One region of the Pseudodesulfovibrio methanolicus genome, then DNA from elsewhere that is predicted to be linked to it. Evidence: predicted binding sites of a transcription regulator. Region 1 holds the regulator's gene; each other region holds the start of a gene.
The links. The regulator sigma-54, encoded in region 1, starts transcription at its own class of promoters, with help from an activator protein. The targets are predictions, from matches to a motif close to CTGGCACGGNNNNTGCTT.
Positions count from the first base shown of each region.

Region 2: the regulator sigma-54 is predicted to act here: its motif matches at 5,216-5,233, upstream of V8V93_RS08425 (motility associated factor glycosyltransferase family protein).
Region 3: the regulator sigma-54 is predicted to act here: its motif matches at 5,423-5,440, upstream of V8V93_RS18625 (PEP-CTERM sorting domain-containing protein).

Region 1 covers NZ_CP146609.1:2,626,702-2,634,289, reverse strand. The annotation lists gene V8V93_RS12535 (LptA/OstA family protein) at 1-432, shown strand, start outside; gene lptB (LPS export ABC transporter ATP-binding protein) at 433-1,158, shown strand; gene rpoN (RNA polymerase factor sigma-54) at 1,398-2,807, shown strand; gene hpf (ribosome hibernation-promoting factor, HPF/YfiA family) at 2,844-3,386, shown strand; gene V8V93_RS12515 (PTS sugar transporter subunit IIA) at 3,389-3,838, shown strand; gene rapZ (RNase adapter RapZ) at 3,857-4,738, shown strand; gene V8V93_RS12505 (PTS sugar transporter subunit IIA) at 4,741-5,178, shown strand; gene V8V93_RS12500 (PTS sugar transporter subunit IIB) at 5,189-5,653, shown strand; gene V8V93_RS12495 (PTS sugar transporter subunit IIC) at 5,617-6,354, shown strand; gene V8V93_RS12490 (manganese-dependent inorganic pyrophosphatase) at 6,689-7,588, shown strand, end outside.
Region 2 covers NZ_CP146609.1:1,798,485-1,806,072, forward strand. The annotation lists gene V8V93_RS08405 (BON domain-containing protein) at 92-742, opposite strand; gene V8V93_RS08410 (ArnT family glycosyltransferase) at 811-2,430, opposite strand; gene V8V93_RS08415 (phosphatase PAP2 family protein) at 2,432-3,052, opposite strand; gene V8V93_RS08420 (hypothetical protein) at 3,106-3,303, opposite strand; gene V8V93_RS08425 (motility associated factor glycosyltransferase family protein) at 3,402-5,171, opposite strand; gene V8V93_RS08430 (cysteine synthase) at 5,310-7,588, shown strand, end outside.
Region 3 covers NZ_CP146609.1:3,982,725-3,990,312, reverse strand. The annotation lists gene V8V93_RS18655 (sodium-dependent transporter) at 1-359, opposite strand, end outside; gene V8V93_RS18650 (cytoplasmic protein) at 705-1,046, opposite strand; gene prxU (thioredoxin-dependent peroxiredoxin) at 1,128-1,850, opposite strand; gene V8V93_RS18640 (bacteriohemerythrin) at 2,045-2,458, opposite strand; gene V8V93_RS18635 (DUF1499 domain-containing protein) at 2,498-2,947, opposite strand; gene V8V93_RS18630 (DUF362 domain-containing protein) at 3,092-4,225, opposite strand; gene V8V93_RS18625 (PEP-CTERM sorting domain-containing protein) at 4,720-5,364, opposite strand; tRNA gene V8V93_RS18620 (tRNA-Pro) at 5,743-5,819, opposite strand; gene amrS (AmmeMemoRadiSam system radical SAM enzyme) at 6,019-7,038, opposite strand; gene V8V93_RS18610 (hypothetical protein) at 7,092-7,463, opposite strand.

The sequences.
Region 1 (7,588 bases):
GACCCGAGCCGCATGCCGGTGAAGATCACCTCCGACCGCATGACCTACGACGAGACCGGCAAGGTCATTTCCTTCGTGGGCCACGTGATCGCCACCCACGGCGAGCTGACTCTGTGGGCCGACAAGCTCTCGGCCTATCTCGCGTCCAGTACCGACAAGAAATTCTCCGCCGACAGTGTGGACCGCATCGTGGCCGAAGGCAACGTGCGGGCCAAGAAGGGGACCACAGAGGGAACCTGCGGCATGCTGACCTACCTGGTGGGCCCGCAGCTTCTCAAGATGGAACAGAATCCCAAGCTCCAGGACGGCCCCAACTCTCTGACCGGCGAAGTCATCAACTTCCACATCAAGGATGACCGGTCCGAGGTCATCGGCGGCAAGCAACGCGTCAAGGCCGTGTTCATGACCCCCGGCAACCTGAAGGTGCAGTAGATGGCCGAGGGTCTGCGCGCAACGAACCTGTCCAAGCGGTACGGCCAGAAAGAGGTCGTGCACGGTATCAACATCAAACTCGACGCCCGCGAGGTGGTCGGCCTGCTCGGCCCCAACGGCGCGGGCAAGACGACCACGTTCTACATGCTTGTGGGCATCGTCCAGCCCAACACCGGGGAGGTTTCCCTGGGCGGTCGCGTGCTCACGGGCAAACCCCTGCATGAGCGAGCCCGCATGGGGGTGAGTTATCTGCCCCAGGAGAGCTCCATCTTCAAGAAGTTGACCGTGCGCCAGAACCTGGAGATCATCCTCGAACAGACCTCCCTGACCTCGCGGCAACAACGGGCCAGGGCCGATGAACTCCTGGAGATGTTCACCATCACCAAGCTGGCGGATCAGGCGGCCATGTTCCTGTCCGGCGGCGAGCGGCGCAGGCTGGAGATCGCCCGGGCGCTCATCCTCGATCCCCAATTCATTCTGCTGGACGAGCCCTTCGCGGGCATTGATCCCATCGCGGTCATCGACATCCAGGAGATCATCTCCGTGCTCAAGTCCATGGAAATCGGCATCCTCATCTCCGACCACAACGTCAGGGAAACCCTGAATATCTGCGACCGAGCCTATCTGGTATACGAAGGCACGATCATCCTGGAAGGGGCTCCTTCCGAGATCGTCAAGTCCAGCCGCGCCCGGCAGATATACCTGGGCGAGGATTTTCGGTTGTAAGCCGCCCCCTCCCGTCTTTTTTTCCGCTTTCCCGATTTACACCGTCCCCAAAGGTTGGTACACTTTTTTCATACCAGAACATATTTGATTAATTATTAATAGAAACAGGATGTTAGCACAATTGTGTTGCATCCTTTAATCCGCTATGACATAGTTGAACCGGAAAAAATATCTGGCGGTCGAAAAAAAGTTTCTTTATCCGGCAACCGATAAGCACAACCTCAAGCGAGTAACGAATCATGGGATTGGAACTTCGGCAACAGCTCAAGCTCTCACAGCAACTGGTCATGACGCCCCAGTTGCAGCAGGCCATCAAGCTGCTGCAATTGTCGCGGCTTGAACTGCTGGAGACGGTGCAGCAGGAATTGTTGGAGAATCCTTTCCTTGACGAAACCGAGACCGACACCGAGGTCCCCGACAAGCCGGAAGTGCTGACCGAATCCCAGGCCGAAGAGGAACTGGTCCGCAACGCGGACTGGGAGAACTACCTCGGCGAATTTTCCTCCACCTCCAAGCAAGCCCTGTCCCGCGACATGGAGATGCCCGAGGAGGGCATGTCCTTGGAAGCCCGCCTGGCCTCCAAGCCCTCGTTGGAGGGACATCTGAACTGGCAGATGCGTTTGTCCAATTTCACCGAGCACGAACTGGCCATCGGCGATGTCATCCTCGGCAACCTCGATTCCAACGGCTATCTTCAGGCCTCCATGGAGGAACTGACCGCTATGGTCCAGGCCTCCGATGAAGAGGTCGAGTCCGTCCTGAACCGTATCCGGCATCTGGACCCGGTCGGCGTGGGGGCCCGCACCCCGCAGGAGTGCCTGTTGGTCCAGATGGAAGTCCTCGGATACGACGATCCGATCCTGGTCTCCCTGGTGAGCGATCACCTGGAGGATCTGGAAAAGAACCGCTACAAGCCTCTGGCGCGCAAATTCAAGATATCCATGGACGATCTCAAGGCGTACCTGGATCTGATGCAGACGCTCGATCCCATGCCGGGTGCCAATTTTTCCAGCACCGAGCCGCATTACGTCAGTCCGGACGTGTTCGTCTACAAGTACGGCGACGACTTCGTCATCATCCTCAACGAGGACGGCATGCCGAGGTTGCAGATGAACACCTTCTACATGGATTCCATGAAGGGGGCGGCCGACAAGGAGAAGGAGTATTTTCAGGAAAAGATGCGTTCCGCCGCATGGTTGATGAAAAGTCTGTACCAGCGGCAGCGAACCCTGTATAAAGTAGTTGAGAGCATTGTCGGCTTCCAACGGGCATTCTTCGAGGAGGGCGTGACAAAGCTCAAACCCCTGATCCTCAAGGAGGTGGCGGAGGACATCGAAATGCACGAATCCACCGTGAGCCGGATTACGACCAATAAGTACGTTTCAACGCCGCACGGCATTTTCGAGTTGAAGTTCTTCTTCAACTCGGCCCTGGACCTGAACGACGGTTCCCAGGTGGGCTCGGAGAGCGTCAAGGCGCTCATCAAGCAAATGATCGCAGACGAAGACACGAAGAAACCGCTCAGCGACGAGCGAATCGGCGAAATCCTCCAGGAAAAGCTGGAAGTGAACATCGCCCGGCGTACGGTCGCCAAATACCGCTCGGCCATGGGCATTCCTTCGTCTTCAAAACGTAAGCAGTACTTCTAGATTCTGCTTGAAGCACTCTCAACCAGGAGGCAGCGTATGAACATCAGCTTCACTTTCAAGAACTTCGATCCTTCCGATCACCTCAAGGGGTACGCGGAAAAGCGTTTTGAAAAGGTAGCGAAATACGTTCCCGACGCGGAGGCCGATCTCCAGGTCAACCTGCTGGTCGACAAGTTCCGCCACAAGGCGGACGTGATCCTGAATTCGGATCGCATCCATATCTCGGCCTATGAAGACTCGGAAGACATGTACTCCACCATCGACATGGTCCTGGACAAGCTGGAAGCCCAGCTTCGCAAGATGCGTGAAAAGATGAAGAACCGCCCCAGACAGGCGCGTCCCAATAAAATGGTCCAGATGAACTACCTGTCCTACGAGGACATCGCCCCCGGTTCGTCTCCCACCATCGTCGGCACCGATGCATACGAGCCCAAGCCCATGTCCGTGGACGAGGCCGCCATGCAGCTCGATGCCCGTGACAATGAATTCCTGGTCTTCCTCAACGCGGAGACCGACGGCGTCAACGTGATATACAAGAGAAAGAACGGCGATTACGGCCTTATCGACCCCGGAAACTAAGCATGAAACTCAGTGATTATCTGGCGAAGGAACTGATCCTTCCCGAACTCGAGTCCGAGACGAAGTCGGACGTACTGAAGGAACTCGTCGCCCCCTTGGGCGAGCAATATCCAGAGATGGACACGGACCGCGCGGTCCGAGTCCTTCTCGATCGTGAAGGACTCGGCTCCACCGGCATAGGGGACGGCATCGCCATCCCCCACGGCAAGCTCGAAGACCTGGAAAAGGTCATCGTGGTCGTGGGCCGCAGCCGCAAGGGCGTGGAGTTCGAGGCGCTCGACCACAGCCCGTGCACCATATTTTTCCTGGTACTCGCCCCGGAACAGGTGGCGGGTATGCACCTGCGCGTCCTGGCCCAGATCTCCCGTCTTCTCAAGGACGAGGAATTCCGCAAGGCGTTCCTGTCGGCCGATGATCTCGAAGCCCTTTGGGCCCTTCTCAAGGTCGTATAACCTCATGGGCGGACTCCGTTGACCTCGACCAACCCCTTCCCCGTAGTGATCGTCACCGGGCTCTCCGGATCCGGCAAGAGCACCGCCATCCGGGTCTTCGAAGACCTGGGGTTCTTCTGCATCGACGGGCTGCCCTCCGAGATGTCGCCCAAGCTGGCCGACCTCATCCTCTCCTTCGACACCAAGTATCGCGGCCTGGCGCTCGGCATGGACCTGCGTCAGTTCGAGTTCGTGGACGGCTGGGGCAAGGCCTTGGAAGGGTTCGCCGAACTCGGCATCACCCCGCAGGTCCTGTTTCTCGAAGCCAAGATGGCCGAGTTGGTCCGCCGCTACGCCACCACGCGCAGGCCACATCCGCTGGAATCCCGCAACCTCGGCCTCGAACAGGCCCTGGAGATGGAAAAGAAACTCCTGGAACCGGTGCGGCAAGAGGCGGTCCTGGTCCTGGACACCACGGACTATTCCATCCACGATCTGCGCCGGGTCATCCAGACCAAATGGTCGTCCCTCGAGGAAGTGGGCATGGGCATGCGGGTGCACATCATCACCTTCGGCTTCAAGTACGGCGTCCCGTCCGAGGCCGATCTGGTCTTCGACCTCCGTTTCCTGCCCAATCCCTATTTCGACAAGTCCCTGCGCCCCATGTCCGGCCTGGACAAGGAGGTCTCCGACTATGTCCTGGGCAACCCGACGGGCACCGGGTTCATCAAGCGTTTCCATGAATTTCTGCTCTATCTCCTGCCGCTTTACGCCGAAGAAGGGCGCTACCGTATCACCCTGGCTCTGGGCTGTACCGGCGGACGACACCGGTCGGTTTCCGTGGCCGAGTCGGTGCTGGCAACCCTCAAGGAAAAAGGGTATACGGTATCGATCGAACATCGACACATGGAACTCGGTTAGACATGGCTGCAAAGACTGACAAAAAAGACGTTGTGATCGGCGTGGTGCTGGTCACCCACGGAACCTTCGGCGAGAGCCTGCTCCAGGCCGCGGAAATGGTCATGGGACCGCAGGAAAACTGCCTGGCCGTGGGTATTGACGTGCAAAAGGGCGTGGACGAGGCCCTGGAAGGCGTGCGCAAGGCGATCCAGTCCCTTGAGCAGGGCAAGGGCGTCCTGGCTCTGACCGACCTGTTCGGCGGTTCCCCCACGACCATGTCCCTCTCCCTCATGAAGTCGGAAAATCTCGAAGTCATTACCGGCGTCAATCTCCCCATGGTAGTAGCGGCGCTCCAGGCCCGGTCCATGAAGTTGCCCGAACTGGCCGAAAAGGTCATGGAAGCGGGGCAGCAGGGGATCAAGGTCGCCGGAGCGATGCTGCGTAAAAAAGCGAAAAAATAGGTATGATGCCGTGACTCTCGTTCGTATCGACAACCGCTTGATTCACGGCCAGATCATCGAGACGTGGCTGCCGTACACCGGCGCCAAAAACGTTGTTGTGGCCAACGACGAACTGGCCCACGACATCCTTCAGCAGGAGATCATGTCCCTGGCCATCCCCCAGGCGGTGAAGAGTTCCTTTGTCACCGTGGACGAGGTGCCTGCGACCATGTCTAGGCTCTTCTCCGCGCCCGGCGACCACGACGCCATCATCCTCTTTTCCAACTGTGCCGACGCCCGCCGCGCCTTTGACTCCGGGCTCGACTTCCACGTACTGAACATAGGCAACGTCCACTACAGTCCGGGCAAGCGCCAGATATCCCCGAGCGTCGCCCTGTCGGACGAGGATGAGACCTGTCTGCGCCACCTGAACCGCAAGGGCGTGGAGCTGGACTTCCGGTGTGTCCCCAACGACCCCGTGCAGGTGAGGTTCTAGGACATGGTCATTCAGCACACCTTCGCCTGGTTTGCCATGGTCGCTTTTTTTTTGCCCTCTTTTCCCAGTTCCGCTCGACCCTGAGCATCGGCCTGCTTGAGCGTCCGCTGGTTGTCGGCTTCTTCTGGGGCGCGGCCACGGGCGAGTACACCACCAGCCTGTACATCGCCATCTTCTTCGAACTCTTCTGGCTCGACCTCATCCCGGCGGGAACGTACATCCCGCCTCAGCTTACGGCAGCGACCTTCGCGGCCTTGACACTGACCACGTGGTTCGGCCTGAATCAGCCGTCCCGGATCATGTTCGTGCTCTTTGCCAGCATGCCGCTGGCCTGGATCGGCACCAAGGTGGAAGGGTGGTTGCGCGAACGGGAACAGGGGAGTTACAACGCGCTTCTCAACTGGGCACGCAATCCGGGCTCCAAGCACCTGCCCGGCGCGCTCATCCTCCAGTCCATGGTCAAGGGGCTGTTCATGAGCTGGGCATCCTTTCTAGTGGCCATCCTTATCCTCAAGCAGGGATTCGAGCTCGTCTTTTCCGCGTATCCGACCATCTTCTCGCACCTGGGCGTCACCTGGGCCCACCTCTGGGTGGCCGCCTCCCTGGGCGGCCTCATGGCCCTTCGCCTGAAACGGGCCTATGTCATTCTGGCGACGGGCGTCATCCTCTTCGCCCTGTATCGTTTCCTGCCGACCTTGTAGTCACCTCCATGCCGCCTCAGGGCCGGGCATCCGGTCCGATAGTTTTGCCTGGGCCGGGCCTTGCGATCATCTTCACATGGTGAACGCGGATCGGCTAGCGGCCGGATGGCCTATAACGGGGGCATACTCCTTCCGCCGGCACCGCCGGAAGCCTTGCGGTCCCTGGCTTGTAGCGAAATAGTGGCATTCCGGCGACAGGCAATATTCTTTTCACGCTTTTCTCGCTTGGCCTGCGCTTTTAGCTTGGCAGCCGGTATGCTTTGTGATATCTGTCACATTCTGTTTTCGATGCTCAATTTCCTTATACAGGATAATTCAATTAGGAGGACTTGATATGGCTATTTTGGTTGTTGGACACAAGAATCCCGATACCGACACCGTCGCTTCCGCGATCGGTGCCGCCGACCTGTACAGCAAACGTGGTATGGAGGCCAAGGCCGTGACCCAGGGCGAGATCGCTCCGGAGAGCGCCTTCGTGCTCGAGAAGTTCGGCGTTGCCGTTCCCGAGATCGTCACCGACGCCACCGACAAGCAGATCATCCTGGTCGACCACACCGACATTTCCCAGACCATCGACAACCTGGACAAGGGCGAGCTCCTTGCCGTCGTCGACCACCACAAGCTGGGTGACATCACCACCTCCGGCCCGCTGGAAATGTGGGTCTGGCCCGTGGGCTGTTCCGCCACCGTGCTGAAGTCCATGTACGACTTCTACAACGTCGAGATCCCGGCCAACATCGCCGGCATCATGCTGTGCGCCATCCTGAGCGACACCGTCATGTTCAAGTCCGTCACCTGCACCGACGCCGACAAGGCCGCCGTCGAAGCCCTGGCCAAGATCGCCGGTGTGGACGACGTCATGGCTCTGGGCATGGAGATGTTCAAGGTCAAGTCCGCCGTTGACGGCGCTTCCGCCAGCGAGCTGGTCTTCCGCGACTACAAGGACTTCGACATGTCCGGCAACAAGGTCGGCATCGGCCAGTTGGAAGTCGTGGACCTGTCCATGCTCGACGCCCACAAGGACGCCCTGCAGGCCGAGATCGAGAAGGTCAAGGCCGATGGCCGTCACTCCGTCTTCCTGCTCCTGACCGACATCATGAAGGAAGGCTCCGAGATGCTCATCGCCTCCGACGATCCGTCCGTGGTCGAGAAGGCCTTCGGCATCGCCACCAAAGGCGAGCCCGTGTACCTTGACGGCGTGATGAGCCGCAAGAAACAGGTCGCCCCCAACTTC
Region 2 (7,588 bases), 830 kb from region 1:
GACCCGGCCGGGGCAATCCTCACGTAGACGGCTACGCTGCGGTTGCCCCGGCCGAAAAAAATGTGCAGATGGCCCGCTATCGGAAGCCGTTTTACTTGCTGGCCAGAGAGTCTTTCTCTGCGGTCGCCGGTGTCTCGTCCGGTTGATTCACGGAGATGTAATCCACCACATCAGCCAAACCATTGACCTCCTCCGCTATAGCCAGGGCCGCGGTCTTCTGGCTGTAGTCCCTGGCGCGTCCGATGAGGATGGCGTGGCTGCGGATGACCTCCACGCGGAGGTCCGAGCCGTCCAACCGTTTGGTCTCGCCGAACCGCTCGGACAGCTCCTTGCCCAGGAGCTCGTCGCGCGCGGCATCGCGGGCGGCCTGCCGGGCCGGAGCAATCGGGTAGAACTTGCAGGTAATGGTCTTGATGCCTTCCACCGTGGCCGCGGTGCGGACGGCGTAGTCCGCCTGGTTGCGGCTCTCCACCTGGCCCACCAGGTAGGCCTTGGCGTCGATGACGTGGGCCGACAGGCGGATGTTGTTGAGTTCGAGCCGCTCGCGCAGCCGCCGCTCCATCTGGGCATCGCGGACGATGCACAGGCTGCCGCCCTCCACATTGTCGCGCGGCAGAAACTTGTCGGCCGTGACCACGGCGTCGTAGCCGGTCATGGCCCCGCCCGCCACCTGTACGGCGGGGTAGAGCGCGCATCCGGAGAGGAGCGCGGAAAGGAGGACGGCGAGTAGCGTCTTGCTCAAGGAATCGGACATCATTAGTCCGGGAGTATAGTCGAAGGTCTAGAAATTGTCTAACACTATCGGGCGAGTCATCCCTTGACGGCCAGGACGTGGACCAGGCCCGCGATGGACTGCCGGTCGACGACGTGGAATTCGGGCAGCCGGTCCTTGATGTCGTTCCAGTGGGTGGCGCGGATGGCCAGGACCACTTTGTCGTGTTTGGCCATCTCTTCGATGAGCCGGTCGTACTTGTCGTACTCGGGATAGTCGTGCCCGGCGTAGTAGGTGTAGATGCCGGAATAGACTCTTGCCGCAAAGGGCGCGTAGCCGCGTTCGATGTAGTTCTTGAGGACGAGCGCCTGGTGCCGGGGGCTCATGGCGTCGTCCAGGGACGGGGCGGCCAGCATGCCCACCGGGTAGATCCACAGGATCATGGCCAGGGCGCAGGTCAACAGGGCGGCGCGGAACCCCTTGTCGCGCATGGCGAAGATGGCCGCGCCGCCGAGGACGAGCACGGCGGCGCACAACCCCATGCCGCGGACGGGTACCGGGACCGGGATGAGGTCGCCCGCCAGGAGCAGGGCCGCGCCGATCAGGGCCCACAGCCCGCCCACCAGGGTCCACAGCCGCCTGGCGCGGGGATCGCTCATGGTCCGCAGGGCGTCGGCGATGAGGATGGCCAGGGGCGGGAACATGGGCAGGACGTAGATGAAGACTTTGCCGGACAGGGAGGAGAGAAAGAGGAAGGTGGCCAGAAACATGATCCAGAGCAGGGCCTTGGGCCCGGCGTGGCGGCGTCCGCCCCACAGGGTCCCCCAGAAGGACAGGGAGAACAGCCGGTGGACCGGGGCGGCGAACAGGGCCAGGGTCCATGGCATCCAGGCCAGGGGGAAGGCAGCGAAATACCACCACCACGCCTCCTTGTGGTGGAAGGTGTGGGTGGCCCGCTCCAGGATTTGCTTGCCGAGCACGGTGTTGATCAGAAAGCCCGGCCCCTCGGCCACGATCACGCCCGCGATCCAGACGGCGAGCATGCCGAGCATGGCCAGCAGGCCCATCCCCGTGCGCCGGGAGAGCAGCCGCTTGGCCTCGCCCTTGAAGGCCAGGAACAGGGTGATGTCGACCAGCGGGAACAGGAAGCCGAGCGGCCCTTTGACCAGGGTGGCGGCCCCGGCCAGGACGAATCCCCAGACCGGCCACCAGCCTTCGGACTTTTCGGTGTACGCCCGGTAAAAGGCGGCGTGGCTCAAGATGATCAGGGCAGCGAACATCAGGTCCATGCGCGAGTAGTGCAGCAGGGCCGCGACCATGAAGGTGGACACCAGGATCAGGGTGGAGGCCAGGGAGGTGGTCCGGTCGAACTTGAGCGTCCGGGCCAGGGCGTAGGCCGCGAACAGGAAGAACAGGCCGGAGAGGGCCGCGCCCAGGAAAAAGACCGCGGGCTGGTGGAACGGGGTCAGCTTGTCCAGGAGCCAGAGGAACCAGAAATAGACCGGCGGCTTGTCCGGGTAGGGCTGGCCGTTCAGGGCCAGGACGACCCATTTCCCGTGGGCGGCCAGGTTCTTGTAGGCGTCGGCGTAGCGGACCTCGTCCGAGAACCACAGGGCGCGGTTGTTCAGGGCGAACCAGGTCTGGGCCAGCACGGCCAGGGTCATGGTCAGCCAGGGGTGGTTTTCGAGCCGGGTCCAGAGAGTGCGAAGGGCGCTCATGTCATGATCTCCTGAAAAGCGAGGAATCGGCGATGATCACGGCGGCGAAACCGCCCACGCTGCCGAGCAGCCAGCCGAAGAATACGTCCGAGGGGTGATGCCAGCCGAGATAGATGCGCGAGAAGCCCACCAGGGCGAGAAACAGGCCGAACAGCGCGGTGACGGCCAAGCGCGACAGGCGCAGGGCCAGGGGCAGGGTCCAGCCGGTGATCTCCGTGGTGTGGCCCGAGGGCAGGGCCTCCTGCGCGGCGCGGCCGGACAGGGGCTCGTACCAGGGACCGTTGCCGGGGCGGGGCCTGCCGATGAGGTACTTGGTGAAATGCACGGCCAGCCCGGCGACCACTCCCTGGACCACGAGCAGGACCAGGACGAAGCGCAGCCGTTCGCGGTTGCCGGTGCGCCAGGCGGTCAGGAGCATGACCGCATAGACAAGATAGAACAGCGGGTTGCACCAGTCGGTGACGGCCTTCATGAACAGCTTGAGCCCGGCGTGGGCCGCGCGGTGGTCCCGGAAGAACGCGGCCACGTCCCCCTCGCTCGCGAACCCGAACCAGAGCGCGGCCAGGACCAGCAGGAGCGGCGCGGAATAGAGCGCCCAGTGTTTCAGGGAAGTACAGCGCATGCGGGGTTATAAGCCATCGGCAGCGGGCAGGCAAGCCGGGCCGCGGCGGGCGTCTAGGACTCGCCGTCTCCGTTTTGGGGGTAGGGTTCGTGGGTGTAGCGGGCCCAGACTTCGGGGCTCGCCTTCAGGTCCTTGAGGATGTCGGTCAGGGACTTGCCTTCCTGTTTCCAGTACTTGTCGGCGTTGTCGGAACATTCGAAGGGGATGACCAGGGTTCCGTCCTCGGTCAGGAAGGGTTTCTTCTCGTCCATGGCGAGGCACTATTTCACGGAACGGGCGCAAAGACAAGCCTTCCGTTCCGGGGATGGATCCCCCGTATTGCCGGGGTGTTGGCGAACCGCGTCCGGAATCAGGCCACGGCCTGCTCGCTGGGCGGCAGGCAGACCTTGCGGTCGATCTCGCGGACCTTGCGGAGCATGGACTTGGCGATGCGCTTGAACTCGCCCAGGTCCTTGGACTCGTAGGAGGCCTTGGCCTTGGTCAGCCCGGCCATGTCCACGATTTCGTTGAACAGGTACGGGGCGTAGAGCGGGTCCTGCTTCATGAACAGCTCCACCCGGTTCATGGCCTCGTGGATCTTCTGCTGGTTGTCCCTGAGGTCCTTGAACAGTTTGGAGAGGTGCTTTTCGGCGTTGCGCAAGGAGTTGGTCCACATGGGCGAACGCGGTTCCATGCGCAGGGGCGGGGTGCCGTGGCGGCAGCCGTTCAGGTCGCGCAGGAAGCTCTCCACCGCGCCGGGGGCCGAGGCCAGGACGCCCTTGGAATAGGCCGTGTCCACGTCGACCACGGTGGTGCCTTCGATGGGCACGCCGCCGCCGTAGAGGTTGAAGATCGGGAAATCGGACTGCTTGAGGTCGTCCTCCAGCTCGCGCTTGGCGGTCATGTACTGCACCGTGGTCAGGATTTCCTCGCCGTCCATGTTGCGGGTGGTCTGGTGCCAGGGATAGCGCGTTTCGGAAGTCGTGTGGTTGTGGTGGCCGCCCGAGTGGGACTGGCCGTTGATCCAGGCGTAGTCCTGCCCGGCCAGGAGCAGGTGGGAGACCCCGCAGTAGCGCAAAAAGCGCGACAGGGTCACCGAGACATTGCCGCCCGCGTCCAGGACCAGGTCCCGCTCCTTGAGCACGTAGGTGCCGACGCCGCCCACGGTCCACAGGGGCAGGGTCGGGCCGGGGTAGCGCTTGAGGACCATGGGGTCGATCTTGGTGGAATAGACCAGGGGCACGTCCTGGACGAAATCCGGGTCCAGCCGCTCGTAGATCTTGAGCATGGACTTGTCGTAGTCGATGGCCGCGCACAGGTGCGGCTTGATGCCGAGGTTCTGCAGGGACGGGATGGTCTGCAGAGCGCAGGTGTAGAGCACGTGGCCCATCTTTTTTTTGAGCAGCGGGGCCATGGTTTCCAGCGACGGACCCGCGCCGAGGATGACCGCGCCCACGCCCGCGCCCCGGCCTTCCATGGATTTGAGGCTGCCGTCGCGCATGGCCTTGGCAAAGTTGTCGATCTCGTTGCCGACCATGATGTCCTGGCGGTGGCGCAGGGTGGACAGCTCCAGGGAGAAGTTTTCGAGCTTGTTCTTCAGCCAGGTGGCCCAGCGGGCGTATTCCGGCCCGAGCTGGCGGCTGGGGATGTCGCTCTTGAGGTGGATCTGGCCGTAAATGAACTGGAGGTCCAGGTTGCGGACCACCTCGGACAGGAAGCGCTCGTCCGGGACCAGCAGGTGGAACTTCTTGTTCTCGAAGAACGGCCGGTAGTCGGTCTGGCCCAGGCAGGCCAGGAGCATCTCCGAGCGCGGCTCCAGGAGCATCACCTTGTGGGTGTCCGGGGTGTTGGTCAACAGGTGGTTGATGCCGTAGCCCAGGTTGCAGCCGACCACGAAGGTGGCCGAGGTCCCGGCCTTTTCCGGGTGCAGCCAGTTGCCGTACAGTCCTTTCGGGGGCAGGGATTCGAACAGCCCCTTGCCGTTGTCCATGCGCCAGTCGTGCAGGCCGAAGTCGTTGCGGTACAGCCGCGTCTTGAGCATCTCCTCATTGAACGGGCGGGTGGACAGCCACTGGAAAATGGGGTTCCCGGTACGTTGCAGGTATTCGATGTTGTCTTTCAGGAACGGATACGGATTCATGGTGCGGCCTCGCATGCGCAAAAAATGACGGTTCGGACGGGAAAATGCAGATTGCATGCCAGTTGCGCCAAGGCTGTTTTTGCCCTACGGTGCGGGCATCCATTCAGAATCCAACCCGCATGATTCCAGGGCGCTACGATGAACAAGAACCTGCTTGAGCTGATCGGCGACACGCCGCTGGTGGAGATACGCCACCTCAATCCCAATCCGAACGTCAGGATTTTGGCCAAGATCGAGAGCCAAAATCCCGGCGGATCGATCAAGGACCGCGTGGCCGCGGCCATGATCGAGGCCGCCGAGGAGTCGGGCGAGCTGACCAGGGACAAGATCATCATCGAGGCCACCTCGGGCAACACCGGCGTGGGGTTGGCCATGGTCGCGGCCATCAAAGGCTACCGCATCAAGCTGCTCATGCCCGAGACGGCCTCTGATGAGCGCAAGATGATCATGGCCGCCTACGGCGCGGAGCTGGAGCTGACCCCGGGCCATCTGGCCACGGACGGAGCCATCGAACAGGCCTACCGCTACGCCCGCGAGGAGCCGGACAAGTACGTGCTCATGGACCAGTACAACAACCCGGCCTCCATCCGGGCGCACTACATGGGCACCGGGCTCGAAATCTGGAACCAGACCGGCGGCAAGGTGACCCACTGCGTCATGACGCTCGGCACCTCGGGCACGGCCATGGGCATCGCCAAGCGGCTGCACGAGATGGGCGACGTCTACGTGGCCGCGGTGGAGCCCTACGCGGGCCACAAAATCCAGGGCCTCAAGAACATGCTCGAATCCTACCCCCCGGGCATCTACGACAAGCACGCCCTGGACGAGGTCCTGCACGTGGAGGACGAGGACGCCTTCGAGAACTGCCGCAGGCTGGCCCGGCACGAGGGCATCTTCGCGGGCATGAGCTCGGGCGCGGCCCTGGGCGGGGCGCTGCAAGTGGCCGAGCGGCTGGACGGGGGCCTTATCGTGGTCATCTTCCCGGACTCGGGCGAGCGCTACCTGTCCACCCATCTCTACCGCCAGCGGTCCGGCAGCGGGGTGACGATTTTCGACATGGCCTCGGGCGCGGACAAGATGCTCAACACCGGCGCGGGGTTGGGCGTGTACACCATGGGCCCGAGCCTGGACAACCCGGACGGATTGGACTCCTGGCGCAGGCTGGCCCTGCTCGACGTGTTCGCACGGCATCTGGCCGGGCGGGGCGTCAAGGTCGAGGGCGTAGCCGGGCTGACCGACATGGACGACCGCACCCTGGCAGCCGCCCGCGAGGCGGACTCGGACCGGGCGTCGTTCGCCGCCGACCGGCGGGAGGCCATCCTGGCGCGCGGCCGGGCCATGGGGCTGTCCGATGCCCTGAAATTTCCCCTGTCCTCGGACAGCAACGAGACCGCGCTTTCCCTGTGCAAAAAGCTCCTGGGCAAGGGGCTGGCCTACGAGAAGCTGCGCAGCGTCTACTTCGACGTGTTCCGCGATAAACGGTACGGCGAGATCGGCACGGTGGACATGGACAAGGTGTCCGGCGGCCGCACCGTGGACCTGGACGCCTACGTCAAGGACAATCCGCTGGACTTCACGCTGTTGAAGAGGGCCTCGCTCATGGACCTCAAGCGCGGCGAGGTCCTGGAGACCCAGTGGGGCAACGTGCGCCCGAGCTGGTTTTTGCAGCACGCGGCCATGGCGCTCGACGAATCAAACCGCACCGACGTGATGATCGGCTCGGACAAGCATCGCTTTCCGCACCTGGAGAACCTGCGGGCCATCTGGTCCACGGCCGGACGCGAGGCCCAGGCGTGGATGGTCTGCCAGCAGACCTCGGACGCCGAGGGCGAGACGCTGGCCACGGTGGCCGAAAAGCTCGGCGGCTTTCGCGCGGCCCGCTTGTGGCTGCTGTCCGTGGCCACCCGCAAGACCCTGTGCGCCTCCGCAGACAACCTGGCCATGTGGGCCCGCAACTGGCGGCGCATCCAGGAGGGCGCGGTGGCCCTGACGCTCGCGCTCGACGCGCGCGGCGACGCGGTGTCCACCGACGTGGAGCAGGCGGTCTTCGACGTCAAGGCGGCCTTCAAGACCGCACTCGACGAAGGCCTCAAGCTCCACCACTTCTGGCCCGCCCTGTTCAAGTTCATCAAGCAGGTCAACCAGTGGACCGCCGACAACCAGCTCACCGGCGCGGCGGCCAAGGCCTGTCTCGATGAGCTCAAGGCCCTCGACACCATCCTCGCCATCCTCGACCCCGCCCAAATGCCCGTCCCCCTCGGCGACCTGCCCAAGGCGGTCCAGGGCATGGTCGCGGACCGGCAGAAGGCGCGCGAGGCCAAGGACTTCGCCCTGTCGGACGAACTGCGCGACAAGATCGCGGCAGCCGGATTCCGCATGGAAGATACCGGCGGTGCGCCGAGGGTGTTCAAGGCGTA
Region 3 (7,588 bases), 1.4 Mb from region 1:
CAGGACTGGTTCAGGGCGAACCCGGTGTAGTTGATCGTCCAGCCGATGACGGCCACGTAGTATATGGAGATGATCAGGGCGACCATGACCTGCATCCAGCCGAGCCACTCCCATTTCCCGCCCAGGGCGCGGAAGACCTTGGGCGCGGAACCCCGGAACTTCTGGCCCATGCCGAATTCGAGGATCATGAAGGGGATGCCCGCGGTCAGCAGGGCGAAGATGTACGGGATGAGAAAGGCGCCGCCGCCGTTCTCGTAGGCCATGTAGGGGAAGCGCCAGATGTTCCCCAGCCCGATGGCGGACCCGACCGCAGCCAGGACAAAGCCTGTGCGGGAGCCCCATTGTTCACGTTGAGCCATATTTCACCTGCGTTTTTTAAGCGTGGGCCGCGCGGCTTCGGCGCGGCTGCCGTGCGGGCCGGAGGAGCGGCGCGCCCCTGTGCCCGGGAGCGGAAAAAGAGAACGGGACCCCTCTCGGGCGCCCCTTCCCTTAGTCCGCGAACGGATAATTTTTCAAAAGCGAGATGTCTGTATGTCAAATTTCCCGGAATGTCCACTTTGTGGGCCGGATTTCGCCGGGTAAAATTCGATTTTGCGGGGAAAATGGTGAAGTTTTTATGTGTTTTTCGGGAAAAATGCCGAAAAAAACACGTTTTGCCGCCCGTATGCGCGGCAGGGGGCCTGCCGCGCACGTGGGTCCGGCGGTCAGAAGGTCAGGATGGTATAGCCCTTGTCCATGTAGGCGGCCATGGATGGATGGCCGGACATGTCGTCGAGCAGGGGCAGTCCCGCGTTCTTTACCGCGTCGAGCACACCGAGCTTGGACGAGCACGCCTTGCACGCGCCCGCGATCAGTCCGGCCGCCTTGGCCTTCCCGTAGAGCGCGTGGAACGGGTTGTCGGCCTTCTCCAGTTCGGGCACGAGGGTCACGGCCATGCCCTCGAAGACGATGATCGCCTCCTTGCCCTTTTCCTTCATGTCGAGCGCGTTGAGCAGGACGTGTACGAAACACATCAGTTCGCCGTTGAATGCGTAGAGACAGTACATGGTCGCTCCTTGGTATTGTCGGACCCGAAAGAACAGGCCCCCCGACCGTAGCCGGAGGGCCTGCATGACGTCAATTCCGGGCTATTCGAAGGCCATGGAGACCTTCCACGCCTCCCAGACCTTGCCCACCAGGGCCGGGCCGGGATTGAGTACGGGCTTGCCGGGTTTCCAGCCCGAGGGCGTGGCCTTGGCGCCCTTGGATTCGCGGACCAGTTGGAAGGCCTGGAGCTGGCGCAGGGTCTCGCTGACGTTGCGGCCCACGGGCGGGGTCAGGACCTCGAAGGCCTGGATCACGCCGTCCGGGTCGATGAGGAAGCGGCCGCGCACGTCCACGCCGCCCGCCTCGTCGTAGATGCCGTACCGGGTGCCCACCGCGCCGCCGCCGTCGGACAGCATGGGGAAGGGCACCTTGCCCGAGGTGATCATCTTGGAAAGTTCGTGGTCCACCCACATCTTGTGCACGAACATGGAGTCCGTGGACATGGACAGGACCTGGACGCCGAGTTTTTCGAATTCGTCGTTCTTTTCCGCGACCGCGGAAATTTCGGTCGCTCAAACGAAGGTGAAGTCACCAGGGTAGAAGCAGAGCGCCACCCACTTGCCCAGATACTCGGACAGGGTGACGGAGCCGAACCGGCCGTCGATATAGGCGGGAGCGGTGAAGTCGGGGGCCTTCTGGCCGACGCGGATTATGGCGTCTCCTTGGGGTTTGCTGGTTGGGGCCGGGGCCTGTTCCTCGGCCTGCGGTGGGGCCGCCACCTTGGGGGCGGGCCGTTCGCACGTGGGATCCTGGATTTCAGGCATGGTTGCCTCCTTGGTTTTACAATCGAACGATCCCGATGGATCGATGAAATCAATAATAGATACTGTTATGAAGATAGCAAGATATTTTTGAACATATGCTTAATCGTCGCGGGAAAGACACGCGCGGGCCGCACCGGCCGGGGGCCGGAGGGCCTTGATGCCGTCAATCCGCGGCGAGTCGAAGTCGGAGGCCGTTATTCGGCGTGGTGGGCTATGAGGAATTCCGAGTACCGGGAGTCTGACCGGCTCATGTGCTCGGTGGTCCAGTCGCGCAGGAAGACGTAGACCGACAGGTCCAGGTTGGCGGGGTCTTCCCGGTACCGGGCAATGTAGCGGTGGACCTCGTCGGTCAGGGCCTTGTGCTCGGCCCGGTGTTCGGTCAGGAGGTCCTCGGGATAGCCGTGCGTGCGCAGCAACTCTTCCTCGTGGGTGAAGTGGTAGACGGCGTAGTCGGCCAGGTCGTTCAGGACGCCTTCCAGGACCGTTTCCCCGGCCTCGTCCATGATGGCCAGGAAGAGCCGGTTGGTCAGGGCCATGAGCCGTTTGTGCTGTTCGTCTATGGACGGGACGCCCACCGAGTGGGAGTCGTGCCATTCAATCTCGTGCATATGCGTCTCCATAGCCGTTTTCGTCTTTGGAAGGGTCGCCTACCGGTCGGCCAGCCTTTCCCGCAGCCGCTCCACCCGCTTGCGGTTGACCCCGAAGTCCGAGTAGCCGACCCGCGACGCGGAACGCACCTCGATGCGCCCGGCCCGTGGGTCGTACAGGCACTCCAGGTCGTCCCGGAAGCGCCACAACCGACTGGTGAACACGGCGCGCAGGTAGTTGCCGCGGACCTCCGCGACCTCTGCGCCCTCCATGGTCCCGATGACCGCGGCCAGCCGGGCCATGACCTCGTCCACGGGTCCGTTCGCGGGCAGCGGCGCGACCCGCCGGTCCGGTGCTTCGGCCTCGGACGACACGCAGTTGTCCGGGCCGGGGCAGCCCATGAGCCGTCCGTCCACCGGCCCCAGCCGGTCCGGGGTCCGGGCGGACATGCGCGCCAGCCCGAACAGGGCGGCCAGGATCGCCACGGCAAGGATGAGGAGGTATTTCATACCCTACAAGATAGGTCTGAAACGGGTCGGATGGCAAGCGCCGCGAAAAAAAAGGCCCCCGGACGGTGTCCGGGGCCTTGATTTGCCTGAGTGTGCTCTCCGAAGGGATTGGGGAGACCGCCGGGGCGGTGGTTCGGCCGTTGTCTATTTGACCACGACCAGTTCGTATTCCCTGGTTCCCAGCCCGATCTTCTCGGCGTGATCCAGGCAGGTCTTCCATTCGGATTCCGGCCTGGAGTTGGTGAAGTGGTCGTGGTGGTCGACAAAATCCTTCTTGGCGAGGTTCTCCGCGAGCTGGCTGCCGGGAAGCGGCTTGGCCTCCATGCAGGCGTCCACGCAGGCCTGGTCCAGGGCCAGGGGATCGGAGGACGCGAACATGCCCAGGTTGGGCAGGATGGGCACGTCGTTCTCGCCATGGCAGTCGCAGTTGGGGGAGACGTCCACGATCAGGGAGATGTGGAACTGCGGGCGGCCGTCCACCACGGCCTTGGTGTACTCGGCCATCTTCCGGTTGAGGTCGCAGACGGCGGAGTCCAGGCCGAAGGCGATCGCGTCGAAGTTGCACGCGCCCAGACACCGGCCGCAGCCGACGCAGTTGTCGTGGTTGATGCGGGACTTCTTGGCCTCTTCGTCGAAATGCAGGGCGTCGTTGGCGCACTCCTTGATGCAGGCCCGGCAGCCCACGCACTTCTCTTCGTCGATGTCGGGCTTGCCGCCGCTGTGCTGCTCGGTCTTGCCCGCGCGCGAGCCGCAGCCCATGCCGATGTTCTTGAGCGTGCCGCCGAAGCCGGTCATCTCGTGGCCCTTGAAATGGGTCAGGCTGATGAACACGTCGGCGTCCATGACGGCCCGGCCGATCTTGGCCATCTTGACGTATTCGCCGCCCTCGACCGGGACCTCGACGTCGTCGGTGCCCTTGAGGCCGTCGCCGATCAGGATGGGGCAGCCCACGGTCAGGGGCGTGAAGCCGTTTTCCCAGGCACATTCCAGGTGCTCCAGGGCGTTCTTCCGCTTGCCGGGGTACATGGTGTTGCAGTCGGTCAGGAAGGGCTTGCCGCCCAGTTCCTTGACCACGTCGGCCACGGCCTTGGCATAGTTGGGCCGCAGGTAGCTGATATTGCCGAGCTCGCCGAAATGCATCTTGATGGCGGCAAACCTGCCTTTCATGTCGATATCACCGATCCCGGCCTTCTTGATCATTTTCTTGAGCTTGGCGGGCAGCCCGTCGCCGAAGGCCTTGGTGCGAAAACTGGTGAAGTAGACTTTTGCTTTTTCCATTGTTCCCTCAAACATTTTATGGTTTGCGTATTCAAGACAACATGCGGCGTGAGCCGGAAACGGCCCTGTCGATCCCTTTCCCTTTCGTGGGCCGTTCGGTTGTCGTGGCCGTCACGGCGGCCGAGGCTTTAATTGCGACTTTTTTACTACCTCTTTTTGAAGAAGAGCAAAAGCCCCGATCCTCCGTGAAAATTGTCGGATTCTCCGAGAATCCTTCGATTCGGAATGGTTGGTGGGGGTGGAAGAGCCGCTGGGAGTGTGACCGTTTTGAGCCCGCGCGGTCAAGCCGGAGACGGAAAAGGCCCCGGACCGAGGTCCGGGGCCTGAATCGGCTGGTCGGAGTGGAGGGGCGGCCCTCCCGGATCGTGTTGAGCGTTTTCCCTGTCGCACATTATGATGCGATGGTAGGGCGCATCACCATAATTCCTGTTCTGATATGGGCTTCAGGCCAATACGTCCGGCCGCGATCGGTCAGCGGATATGGGGCATTGCGGCTATGCGCTTGCACCTATGCGTGCTCGTCCGAACTTCATGCAACCGATGGCTACGAGGCCGAAGAGGCCGACAAACAGCAGCATGAAGGTGGAAGGCTCGGGCGTCGGGACTGGAGAGGTCTGAACGATCGCCTGAAAGGTTGCGTAGGAAGTGTCAGGAGTGAAGAACAAGCTTCCTCCATCAGTCGGAATTCCATCCCAATAAAAGACATGTGCACTGACACCTTGAAAACCAACTCCGGAAAAAGGTCCGATGGATGTCTGCATGTCCCAGGTGGCAGCGGAAAGATCATAGGGCCCGTCAAAAAGATCACTTATGTTTCTGCTGTCACTAAATCCAAATACTTGTACTGAATAGTTCACGAATGTCTGAGTCGGGATTTGGAGTTGAAATATACCGAGTTGGTCAATGTCAATGAAAGCCGCACTGTGCCCGGTCCACAAGGCATTAAAGCGGTCCCTTCGCATTACGTCGTCAGTATCTCCATAGGCCGTAATCGTGAAATTTCGATTGGTAAAGTACGTGTCGTTGAGATTGCCGGAGCCTATACCACTATGTACGAATGTAATTGGATAAGAAAATCCGGATGTCGTTGTGAAACACAGAATGAAGACTGTCAGCAGTAGTGTCGCTAGCTTATGCACAATGTACTCCGCGTGATGAAGATTGAGGACAGTTGCAGACTCTTTGAACGGAAGACGAAAGCAAATAGCGTTCCATATTATAACATGCTTAATTAATGGTTTTTTTTGTTTTTGCCAAGATGCAATATTAAGTAATTGTTAAGAAAATCGACGAGTATGTCGATTTTCTTGACATGGCGACAGGATGATAGGCCTCTGCACATTTTTGATGACGAAGATTCGCAACAGTGCACACTGCTGGACGCAGCCAACAACAATTGGCGGTATCGCCAGTGATCGGTGTACATGTTTTCTTTGCTATGAGAGGAGCAGGCCAAGACGCAACAAAAGAGCCTTGAACCAAGGTAGGTCACCAAGATTCAAGGCTCTGTTTTTGGCTGGTCGGAGTGGAGGGATTTGAACCCCCGGCATCCTGCTCCCAAAGCAGGCGCGCTACCAGTCTGCGCCACACTCCGTCAGGTGGCTGAGGATTCCCCCTGGCTGCGTTGCTGCGAAAAATCCACACCCTTGCGTATTGAGATACGCGGCGGTCCTGAATTTTTCTTGCGCCTTGCCAGGAGAAATCCTCAGCTACCTGACAATGTTCGCCGCTTATGGCGACGATCGCGCGAGGGTGTGCATACCTACTGAAAAAGCGGGCTGTTTGCAAGCCGGTCAGCCGAGGTCCACGCCGTGGATGGTCCGGCCGCAGGCCTGGCATTTGCCGTCCTTGATGCCCTGCACGCGGGCCGAGAAGCCGGACCGGTTGATCAGCTCCCGGCCGCAGCCGGGACAGATCGTGTCCTGCCGGTTGGAGCCGGGCATGTTGCCGATGTACACGTATTCGAGCCCCTTGGCCTTGCCCATGTCGTAGGCCATTGCCAGGGAGTCGCCGGACGTGGGCGGGGCGTCGGTCATCCGGTAGTCCGGGTGGAACCGGGAGATGTGCCACGGCGTGTCCGTGCCGATCTCGCCGGCCAGGAAGTCGGTCAGTCGGTCCAATTCCTCGGGCGAGTCGTTCTTGCCCGGAATGAGCAGAGTGGTCACCTCCAGCCACCACTTGAGTTCATGTTTGATCTGCTTGAGATTTTCCAGCACCGGCCCGAGCCGGGCCCCGGAGATGTCCTTGTAGAATTCCTCGGTAAAGCACTTGAGGTCCACGTTGATGGCGTCGATGTCGGACCCGAGCGCCTCCAGGCACTCGCGGGTCATGAACCCGTTGGAGACCATGATGTTCTTCAGGCCCTGCGCATGGGCGAGCTTGGCCGTGTCCTGCATCAGCTCGAAGAAGATGGTCGGCTCCGAGTAGGTGTAGGAGATGGACGCGGCGCCGGAGCGCACGGCCTCGGCCACCAGCCCTTCGGGCGTGGCCTCCTGGCCCCGGATGGCCGCACCGTCGCGCGGCGGCTGGGACAGGGACCAGTTCTGGCAGAAGGTGCAGGCCAGGTTGCAGCCCATGGTGGCAAAGGAAAAGGTCATGGAACCCGGCTGGAAATGGTAGAGCGGCTTTTTTTCCACCGGATCGAGATTGATCGCGGCCACCTTGCCGTAGTTCAGGGAGTAGAGCGTACCTTCCTGGTTTTCGCGTACGCCGCACTGCCCGCGTTCGCCGGGCGGGATCATGCAGTAGTGGTTGCACAGGCGGCATTGGACGGCGCCGTCCTTGAGCGGTTTCCAGAGTCTCGCTTCGATCATGATTTCCTCCCGGTTTGTCTATTCCAGAAGGGCCGGGCCGCATGCGACCCCGGTCATTCCTGCGTGCTCGTGGTGGTCGTCGTCGAGGTGGAGGTGTTGCCCACGCCGTCCGTGGTCGTGGTCTTGGAGGTGGTGGACTTCGAGTTCGGCCAGGACACGTCCGGGTCCACGGCGATGATCACCTTGTCGTACCAGTCGACCTCCTCCTTCTTGGGCTGGTGGGAGTCGATGGTCGAGTCGCCCGCCTGGTTGGTGCCGAAGGTGGTCACCGGCCCCTCGCCCTCTACGGGCCGGGTGCCGAAGCTTTCGTCCTGGCGGTTCTTGGCCGTATCCTCGTTCTTGAACTTGTGCTGGGCCAGGCCCACGGCCGGCGTCAAAAGGGCAACGGCCAGGATCAGAACGGCTATGACGCTGAAATGGCGCATGGTTTCCTCCTCGGCATTGCGGTACTGCCACATTTTTATACTATAGGTATCGGATACTCCGTTGGCAAATGCAAATGGCGGGCCGCGCACTTGTTGCTTGAACTTGGCCCGCCTTCCATCTATAA